4 regions of the Bacteroides celer genome follow, and region 1 is predicted to be linked to each of the others. Evidence: riboswitches for the same ligand, from Rfam matches in the RefSeq annotation. Region 1 holds a riboswitch; each other region holds the start of a gene.
What was found. A riboswitch is a leader RNA that binds a small molecule or an ion and turns the genes downstream of it on or off. The one in region 1 is predicted to bind cobalamin.
Positions count from the first base shown of each region.

Region 2: another riboswitch for cobalamin. It lies ahead of CJF29_RS05435 (anaerobic ribonucleoside triphosphate reductase); the one in region 1 lies ahead of CJF29_RS16025 (TonB-dependent receptor plug domain-containing protein).
Region 3: another riboswitch for cobalamin. It lies ahead of accC (acetyl-CoA carboxylase biotin carboxylase subunit); the one in region 1 lies ahead of CJF29_RS16025 (TonB-dependent receptor plug domain-containing protein).
Region 4: another riboswitch for cobalamin. It lies ahead of CJF29_RS04655 (putative transporter); the one in region 1 lies ahead of CJF29_RS16025 (TonB-dependent receptor plug domain-containing protein).

Region 1 is NZ_CP178209.1:3,915,561-3,917,753, forward strand. It holds gene CJF29_RS16020 (DUF5106 domain-containing protein) at 1-16, shown strand, start outside; cobalamin riboswitch at 790-990, shown strand; gene CJF29_RS16025 (TonB-dependent receptor plug domain-containing protein) at 1,174-2,193, shown strand, end outside.
Region 2 is NZ_CP178209.1:1,465,425-1,467,617, reverse strand. It holds gene CJF29_RS05435 (anaerobic ribonucleoside triphosphate reductase) at 1-892, opposite strand, end outside; cobalamin riboswitch at 928-1,117, opposite strand; gene CJF29_RS05430 (hypothetical protein) at 1,598-2,193, opposite strand, start outside.
Region 3 is NZ_CP178209.1:1,503,414-1,505,606, reverse strand. It holds gene CJF29_RS05605 (thioredoxin family protein) at 22-345, opposite strand; gene CJF29_RS05600 (pyridoxamine 5'-phosphate oxidase family protein) at 440-922, opposite strand; cobalamin riboswitch at 1,058-1,262, shown strand; gene accC (acetyl-CoA carboxylase biotin carboxylase subunit) at 1,394-2,193, shown strand, end outside.
Region 4 is NZ_CP178209.1:1,257,159-1,259,351, forward strand. It holds gene CJF29_RS04655 (putative transporter) at 1-799, opposite strand, end outside; cobalamin riboswitch at 1,013-1,224, opposite strand; gene CJF29_RS04660 (ABC transporter ATP-binding protein) at 1,303-2,058, opposite strand; gene CJF29_RS04665 (FecCD family ABC transporter permease) at 2,055-2,193, opposite strand, start outside.

The DNA of each region.
Region 1 (2,193 bases):
TGTTGAACTAGAGTAAAACGATACAAAAATGAGGGTGTTCGGAGAGGGGTGTACAAAGCGCTGAAACGCCCACCAGTAAAGGGGGAAAAGCCAATGAAAACCAGTAGAGTAGAGAAGAGAAGAGTAAAGAAGAGTAAGTAAAAGTATTATTTCTGTTATAAACAACAGCAATAATACTGGGCAGAGAAGATGGCTTTGGATGCTGCCGTTGTCGGTTCGGATCACTTCGTCGGTGCCGTTTCTGTTCCCGTGTCCCTCATGAACTGTTCGTCCGGCAGATGACCGACTTTTGTCTGGTAGGTTGTTGATGCTCGCCCAGTAGGTAACGGACATTCACACGGTAGATAACCTACGTTTGTACGTTAGGTAAATTCTATATTATTTCACGGGCTACCGTTTCAATACTTGTTTGCTAAAGTATCATTTGCTTCAAAACCATACCGAAATGAATTAGTTCAAAACCGTATAGTAAGGAACAAAATAGGTGGATACCGCTGCATCCCCTATAAAAAACGACCAATTATGTTTCAATAAATCTGTTTCATACGTCCAACGTTGGACATAGACAAAGATACTTTTTAAAAGCTAATCTTATGTCAAACAAATAAAAAAGGCGGGCAACTCAATACCCGCCTCTAAAATCCGCTAATTTGGTAAATTTTGTAATAAGTGACAGTCTCATTTACAAAAATACAGAAAATATCGAAGAAAACAAGTTGGTTCTTTCTCTTTCGTATCAGGACGAAAGAAAAAGAATATCCCCCAACTTGGAAAAAACAAATAAACTCCCTATCTTTGTCCCGCATTGGTTTGCGACTCCCTTACGGGGGAAGCAATTAAAAGGGAATCAGGTGTAAATCCTGAACAGTCCCGCTGCTGTAAGTTCCATGCATGTTACAAGCAATTCACTCATTGCCACTGGAGAATAATCTGGGAAGGCGTTTGTAACAGGAATAAGTCAGAAGACCTACCATGCAATTATGTTTCACTGCTTTCGAGGAAAAAGCGTTGAGTCTAATGAACCGGACAAGTCGTCTATCATTTCATTCATCACTCTAATTCAGAGAAAGTGTGTTAAAACGAATAAACTCTGCCAAGTTTATTTATGCGTGTCCGGTCGAAGGGATTTCGCCCGGACACTTTTAAATAGCAACAGACTGAAATAAGGAATAAATGAAAGAGAGAACATTTAAGAAAATGATCTTTGCAGTATTCTGCTGCCAATTCTTATCCATACCACTTTTTGCACAACAGCAAAAGGTAGATACGACACATACATATTCTATTCCTGAAATAACAGTATCAGATATCTATCAGACTCGCGAAGTACGTTCTACCGCTCCCCTGCAAGTATTCTCCAAAGACGCCCTGAAAAACCTGCACGCCTTGCAAGTATCCGACGCAGTGAAACACTTTGCCGGAGTGACCGTAAAAGACTACGGAGGTATTGGCGGACTAAAAACTGTATCCATACGAAGCCTGGGAGCACAACATACCGCTGTTGGCTATGACGGGATCACCCTAACCGATTGCCAAACGGGACAAATCGACATCGGGCGTTTCTCACTCGATAACGTAGACAGACTTTCTCTAAACAACGGACAAAGCGATAACATCTTCCAACCTGCCCGCTTCTTTGCGTCAGCAGGCATCTTGAATATCCAGACACTTACCCCACAGTTCACAAAAGACAAAAAGACCAACATAGCAGGAGCTTTCAAAACAGGTTCCTGGGGATTAGTCAATCCCTCCCTCCTGCTGGAACAACAATTCAATAAAACATGGAGCATGTCAGTCAATGGCGAATGGATGTCTTCTGACGGACATTATCCATATACACTGCGCTATGGAAGTGCAGAAGGAGATCTGTCCTCACGTGAGAAACGGAAGAATACAGATGTACAAACATTCCGTGCTGAAGCCGGACTTTACGGTAACTTCTCCGATAAAGAACAATGGCGGCTGAAAGCCTATTACTTCCAATCCTCCCGGGGACTACCCAAAGCTACCACTTTCTACGACGACCATTCTACCCAACACCTGTGGGATAAAAACACTTTCATACAAAGTCAATACAAGAAAGAATTCAGCCAACAATGGGTATTCCAAACCTCTGCCAAGTGGAATTGGAGCTATCAACGTTACCTAGACCCTGATACAAAGAACTCATTAAAGAAAACAGAAAACAGCTAC
Region 2 (2,193 bases), 2.5 Mb from region 1:
TAATGATTTGTAAAGCTATCAAAGCAATGCGCAATGTTTCGCGTTCGGCTTCGGTAGCCTTGATAGACGGAAGATATTCTTTAATCAATGTGCGGATGGATTTCTCATCGGCCTGATTTCCGTTTTCCATGGCGACATAGAAATTGATGAACGATGCCAGATGCTTACGGAAAGATTTGGCCACACCTTTTGCCATGAAGAAATCAAAAGCAGGAATCGCCTGTCCGCCATGCTGCTCATTCTGGTTGGTCTGGAAGATAATGGTAGCCAGCGTAGCATAACTCTGGATGCTTTGCGGGGTACGAATACTACCGTTCTTTGTGCGGAAACCACGTTCAAAGAGGTCGTCCATATCATATTGGATACAAGTTGTCGTCTTTGTCGGATAATAATCCAAGTCGTGAATGTGAATATCTCCCAACTGGTGTGCTTCGGCAAAACGTTTCGGCAACAGGTATTTATACGTATAATCTTTGGTTACTTCGGAAGCGAATGTCATCATCTGTCCGGCAGGCGTGTGACTGCTCATGTTGGCATTGCTCAAGTTGACATCGTTCTTGTCGATGGCAACGATGCCGTCCATCACTTGCTTCATCTGGGTTTTCTTATCGCGCTCCGTATTCCGCCATTCGCGATAAATAATATATTTCTTCGCTACTTCCGGGCGTACTTTCATCAACGACTTTTCTACTAAATCTTGAATCTCTTCTACGGTAATAGTAGGAGTAGTAAACTGACTGATTACGTTCATAGTGATGTCAGCCACCAACTGCTGCTCATCCTGAAAACCGGTTGCACTGAATGCCTTACTGATTGCATTCTTGATCTTACTGATAGAGAAATCTTCTCTTTTACCATCACGTTTGATGATACAAATTTCCGCGTAGTTCATAACTTTAACTCCCGAAAGCTTATTAAATTAAAAATTGAAAATTAAAAAATTCCGGCAGGTCTTCTGACTTATCCCTCCCTCGCAACACCTTCCCACACCGCCATCGATGCAGTGGCTTATTGTGCGGATTCTTAGAGAATTACAGCAGCGGGTACTGTCGCCGATTTACACAGCGTTCCCTCATTGACTAAACCTCTTTTTAGCTCCGAAACCGGATACAAAGATAGAAGATTATCTAATAGCTTGGTTAGCTTTTAACATTAAATTTCGGGAAACTTTTCTTTCTCGCTGATACAGAAAGTTTTCCAAAACGGAAAACTTTTTTCTGATTTTAACGCAAGAAGTATTCTGTTTTCATTCATCCTTTTTCCAGAAAGTAGACATCCCACAGGGCGCCTATCCCCTATTGCAGCTACAAAAGTGGGAAATTATTTTCTTTTGTTCTATACAAAATCAAAGAAATATTTCTGCCTTTTAAAATTTACTACTGATTTTTTCTTTTTCACTATGTTTCCGAAAAAGGATTTTCGGAATGCGAAAAAAAGAAAAGGTAAACAGGAACAAAATAGAAAAAGAGAGAGAGAATAGAAAAAGGAAAAAGAGAGGAAAAAGGAAAGAGAGAAAAGGAAAATAAGAGACAAAAAAGCTGAATATGGAAAGAAGAAGAGAACACCTTATTTATAATATGTATTCCCGTCTCCTCCTTTATTTAAAATAGCTACTCACCTTTTTGCAAGCTTCCCCGTATCGCTCCATGTTCTGCTCGGATAAAGGAAAATCTTTAGCGGGAAGGATGGGAATCACTTTCACCGCAAAGTTTTTGGCATCATAACAATTACCACAGACTTGGATAAATGCTTTGCCGTCTACCGGTTGGTAAAAAGGCTGATAGTTTTCAGTTCCTGTGCGCCGGGGTTCGGCAGCTGATAGAAACTCGGCACTACCTTCGTAGAACCCGCCTTTCTGAAGCCAGTAATTGGTTTGCAACGACATGGCAAACACATATTCGATGGTGGGATTCTGTGATAAAATCCATTCGATGTGTTCAATTCCTTTCAGAGCTTTATCTTCGGGTATGAGAACCCTCTTTCCTTTGGGGGCAGGTTCCAAGTTATCATTGCATAGATTGGTGATATAGAAATCTTCGGGAGTCATTTGGTTACCCGTCAGTTTGATGATATAATTGAAAAGGTTGCGCGCCTCTACATTACGGCTGCGTTCACCATGATCTTCGGGAAAGCCACGGAAGTAGTAATCGGCAAACATTACATATTCAGGCACAGTCTCCGACCATTGTAAAT
Region 3 (2,193 bases), 2.4 Mb from region 1:
TGATAAGCTATGCAATAATCGTCAGGATTTGAATCCTTTCACTGCTCTTTCCAGTCTTTCCAAAGGTAATTCGCCGGATTGTCTCCAAAGCTGTTGTCCTTTTCTAAAAAGAATAAAGGTAGGAGTCGACTCAACCGTATAGAAATCTGTAAGGGCAGGTTCCTGGTCGATGTCTACCAATACCACTTCCAATGTTCCCTCCATCAGTTTCTTAAATTCTTCAACAACCGGTTTCATACGTTGGCAATGAGGACACCACGTTGCATAAAACTCTGCCATTACCCAATCACCGTTAGCCAGTTTCTCCTGATTTCTTTCTTCACGAGCTATTTTCTTTTCTTTCATACGAATATCTCCTTTTAATTAATTACTATCAACTTAACAATATCAGGAGAAATATAGTTTAGAAAAGTAGCAAGGTTACACACTAATTAAAGAATCAAACCCGTTTACATTTGCCCGACCAGTTATCAATATCCAGACGAATGATCTCCGTGCGATGGAAAGACTTCTCCGCATACTTCATTCCTACCACTTTATCTTCAGGAGAGAGTTTATCCAACAGCAGTTCAAGCGCCTTCATCCGTTCGGCTTCCGAAAGTCCAGTATGGGCTGTCCCTGTCAGTACAATACTCTCATACCCCGTCGTAAACTTGTCGGGAACAAGATGAGTGGCTCCTACCACACAAAAAGAAACTCTCTCACAAGCAGAGATACAACGCAGTTTCTCCCCTTCGGGTGCACAATGAATATAAATAGAATGAGCACCATCCCACACATAATTGACAGGAATTCCATAACCGCCGCCTCCTACTGCCTGCATCGACAATATTCCGTATTCTGCAGTTTGTAATAAACGAAGAGCTTTTTCTTCTTCCAGCAGACGATCCTGGCGCCTGACGGGTTCATTTAAATATTTCATTTTTACTATATAATTAATGACATTACAAAGATATACAATATTCTTAATCGAAGACAAATCCCCGTTTTAAAGATAAGCATTGCACAAAAATGAAACTTTCGTGCAAAAAAGGAACATCTTATTTAATATTTATTTATCTTTGCCCCCCGAAATGGTTCAGAATCCGTATCCAACGGACGACGATTAATAGGGAATCGGGTGTAAGTCCCGGACAGTCCCGCTGCTGTGAAGCTCTGTTCAATGTCTTATAATTGAACTAGTTTAACGCCACTGATGTTAATCGGGAAGGCAAATAAGACAAGAGTCAGTCAGAAGACCTGCCATTTTGTGTAAGACGCTCCCCTCCTCGTGGGTTAGGAGAAAGAGCATCACTTGTTAAGCCCCAAATCAAAAAAATACTGTTTTTCGTCGGGTGGAGTATGTCCATTAGATAGGAAGACATTAATAAGTATGTACTTAATTGAAAAAAGTATGATAAAAAAAATCTTAGTAGCCAATCGCGGTGAAATTGCCGTAAGGGTGATGCGCTCCTGCCGGGAGATGGAGATAACGAGTATCGCTATCTTTTCCGAAGCAGACCGGACCGCGAAGCACGTGCTTTATGCAGACGAAGCTTATTGCGTAGGGCCGGCAGCATCCAAAGAGAGTTATCTGAATATAGAAAAAATCATCGAAGTGGCGAAAGCAGCTCATGCGGACGCCATCCATCCGGGTTACGGCTTCTTGTCCGAGAATGCTACCTTCGCCCGTCGATGTCAGGAAGAAGGAATCATCTTTATCGGACCTAATCCGGAAACAATGGAAGCCATGGGGGATAAAATTGCTGCCCGTATCAAAATGATCGAGGCGGGAGTACCCGTTGTTCCCGGCACACAAGACAATTTGAAAAGTGTGGAAGAAGCCATAGAACTTTGCAATAAGATCGGATACCCGGTGATGCTGAAAGCTTCTATGGGCGGTGGTGGAAAGGGTATGCGCCTCATCCACAGTGTCGAAGAAGTGAAAGAAGCTTATACCACTGCCAAGAGCGAATCGTTGTCTTCCTTTGGCGATGACACGGTTTATCTGGAGAAGTTCGTTGAAGAGCCTCATCATATCGAGTTCCAGATTCTTGGTGACAAGCATGGAAACGTCATTCATCTGTGCGAACGCGAATGTTCCGTGCAACGCCGTAACCAGAAAATCGTAGAAGAGACTCCTTCGGTTTTCGTCACTCCCGAACTGCGGAAAGACATGGGTGAAAAAGCGGTAGCCGCGGCTAAAGCAGTAAA
Region 4 (2,193 bases), 2.7 Mb from region 1:
CTACATGTAGAATTGTTTCGGAATTGACCAATTCGGTTTCTCCACCCTCGCGGTGTTTGATGCGGGAAATGACAAACTTACGGTTCAGTAACGGGCGGAGTTCTTTAATCCTGATGCCATCTACCGATTCGTTTCTCACTTCAATGGAGATAGGGCGTACGGTAAGTTCCTGGAGATGTCCCAGACCGACTTCTGCTTCTTTTTCTTCTTGAGCAGTATTGATGCGAAGGAGATATTTCAAAGCAAGCAGGGAAAGGATGATACCTACTACACCCAGCGGATAGCTGACAGCATATCCTAAAGCAATTTCGGGAGCATCTATGCCATTCAAATCACTGTTGGCCTGTTGTGCGGCTCCCAGTCCCGGAGTATTGGTGACGGCTCCGGACAAAATACCTACCATTGTGGTAATCGGAGTTCTGGTGGTGAAGTGCAGGATAATAGTAATGGTTACTCCTAATACTACTACGAGCATAGCTAGCATATTCAGGGTAAAGCCCCCCTTTTTGAATGCTGAAAAAAAGCCGGGTCCTACCTGCAAACCAATTGAGTAAACAAACAGAATCAATCCGAATTCTTTTAGAAAGTGGAGCAGGTGTTCGTCCAGATTCATGTTGAAATGACCGAATACGATTCCGACAAAGAGTATCCAGGTAACTCCCAGAGATACTCCCCGCACTTTGATTTTTGCAAGGATGATTCCAAACGCTATGGTTAGTGACAGAATCAGTACGGAGTGTGCCACTCCGCCGCCCCAAAGATTGGGGTAACCTTCAAATAAATTTCTTAGAACTTCCATTGTGATTATTATATGATGATATTTAGTTTAGCTAAAAGTACCCCCGGAGAAATCACTTCTGCGGGGATACGCACACATTGAGCATGACGGTCTAATGCCGTCCTTTTGATATTTTAGCTAGAGAGAATTTATCCTCCTTCAATCATTTCCGATGTCATGACTACTCGATTCTTTTTTTACAGTCTGCCGTTTTCCTATCCCACGAGTAAAAACAACTATAAAGGTATGAATGGCAGGTCTTCTGACTGACTCCCTTCCTGATGCCTTCCCGACCTTGACTATCGATACCTGGTCAGTGGTAAAAGTAAATATCAAGAAGTTGAATGGAGTTTCACAGCAGCGGGACTGTCCGGGATTTACACCCGATTCCCTTTTAATTCAGATAGTTGATATGGCTATCTGAAACCAATTCGGGGCAAAGATAGCGAATTTATATAGGAACCCAAATGAATGCTACCTATTTATTTTATACACAGTCTGATTCTTGTCGGATATCTGTTTGTTTATTTGATGCGTACTCTCATCTCCTGCACATCAAACGTGACGGATTCATTTCGGAAAAGTCTTTCTATATGTCCGCTGGCCACCATTTCCGGAGTAGGCAGCGTGTACATCTGCGGATTATCTATGAGCATGATGGAGTCGCAAAGCGATAAGGCGATGTCGAGGTCATGAGTGGAGAATAAGACACATTTTTTTTCTTCCTGTGCCAGTTTCTTTAAAAGCAAACAGAGCTCGTAGCGGTTAGGTAAGTCCAGGAAGGCGGTCGGTTCATCAAGCAGGATGACGGGAGTATCCTGTGCAAGAGCACGGGCAATCATAATTCGCTGACATTCGCCATCGGACATTTTATCCATTGTCTTTTCTGCATAACCGGACATACCGACTAGCTGCATAGCGTCATCCACCCGCTTTTGGTCTTCCGGTTGCAGTTGGCCGATCCAGTTGGTATAGGGAGCACGCCCTAAAGCTACTACATCTTTACAGCGGAGATTAGCGATACGTACTTTATCGGTGGTGACAAAGCTTATATTCCGGGCTAATTTTTCCGGTTTCAATGATGCTATGTTTTTTCCTTGCAGAGTAATCTCTCCTGATTGAGGCTTTCCCAGCCCCATCATAGCACGGAGCAGGGTGCTCTTTCCCGTTCCGTTACGTCCTAACAGGGCAACGAGTTGTCCGCCTGTGATTCGGGCATTTACCGTTTCCAACAGCGTGCGCTGTCCATATCCTAATGTCAGTTCTTTAAGTTCTATCATTTGAATCTACGCAAGTTTTTAGCAATTACCCATAAAATAACCGGAACACCTAGCAAGGCGGTGATGCAGTTAACCGGAAGTAGGAACTTCTTGGCGATGATGTCGCAGAGAAGCATGCTGATAAGCCCTGTCAGC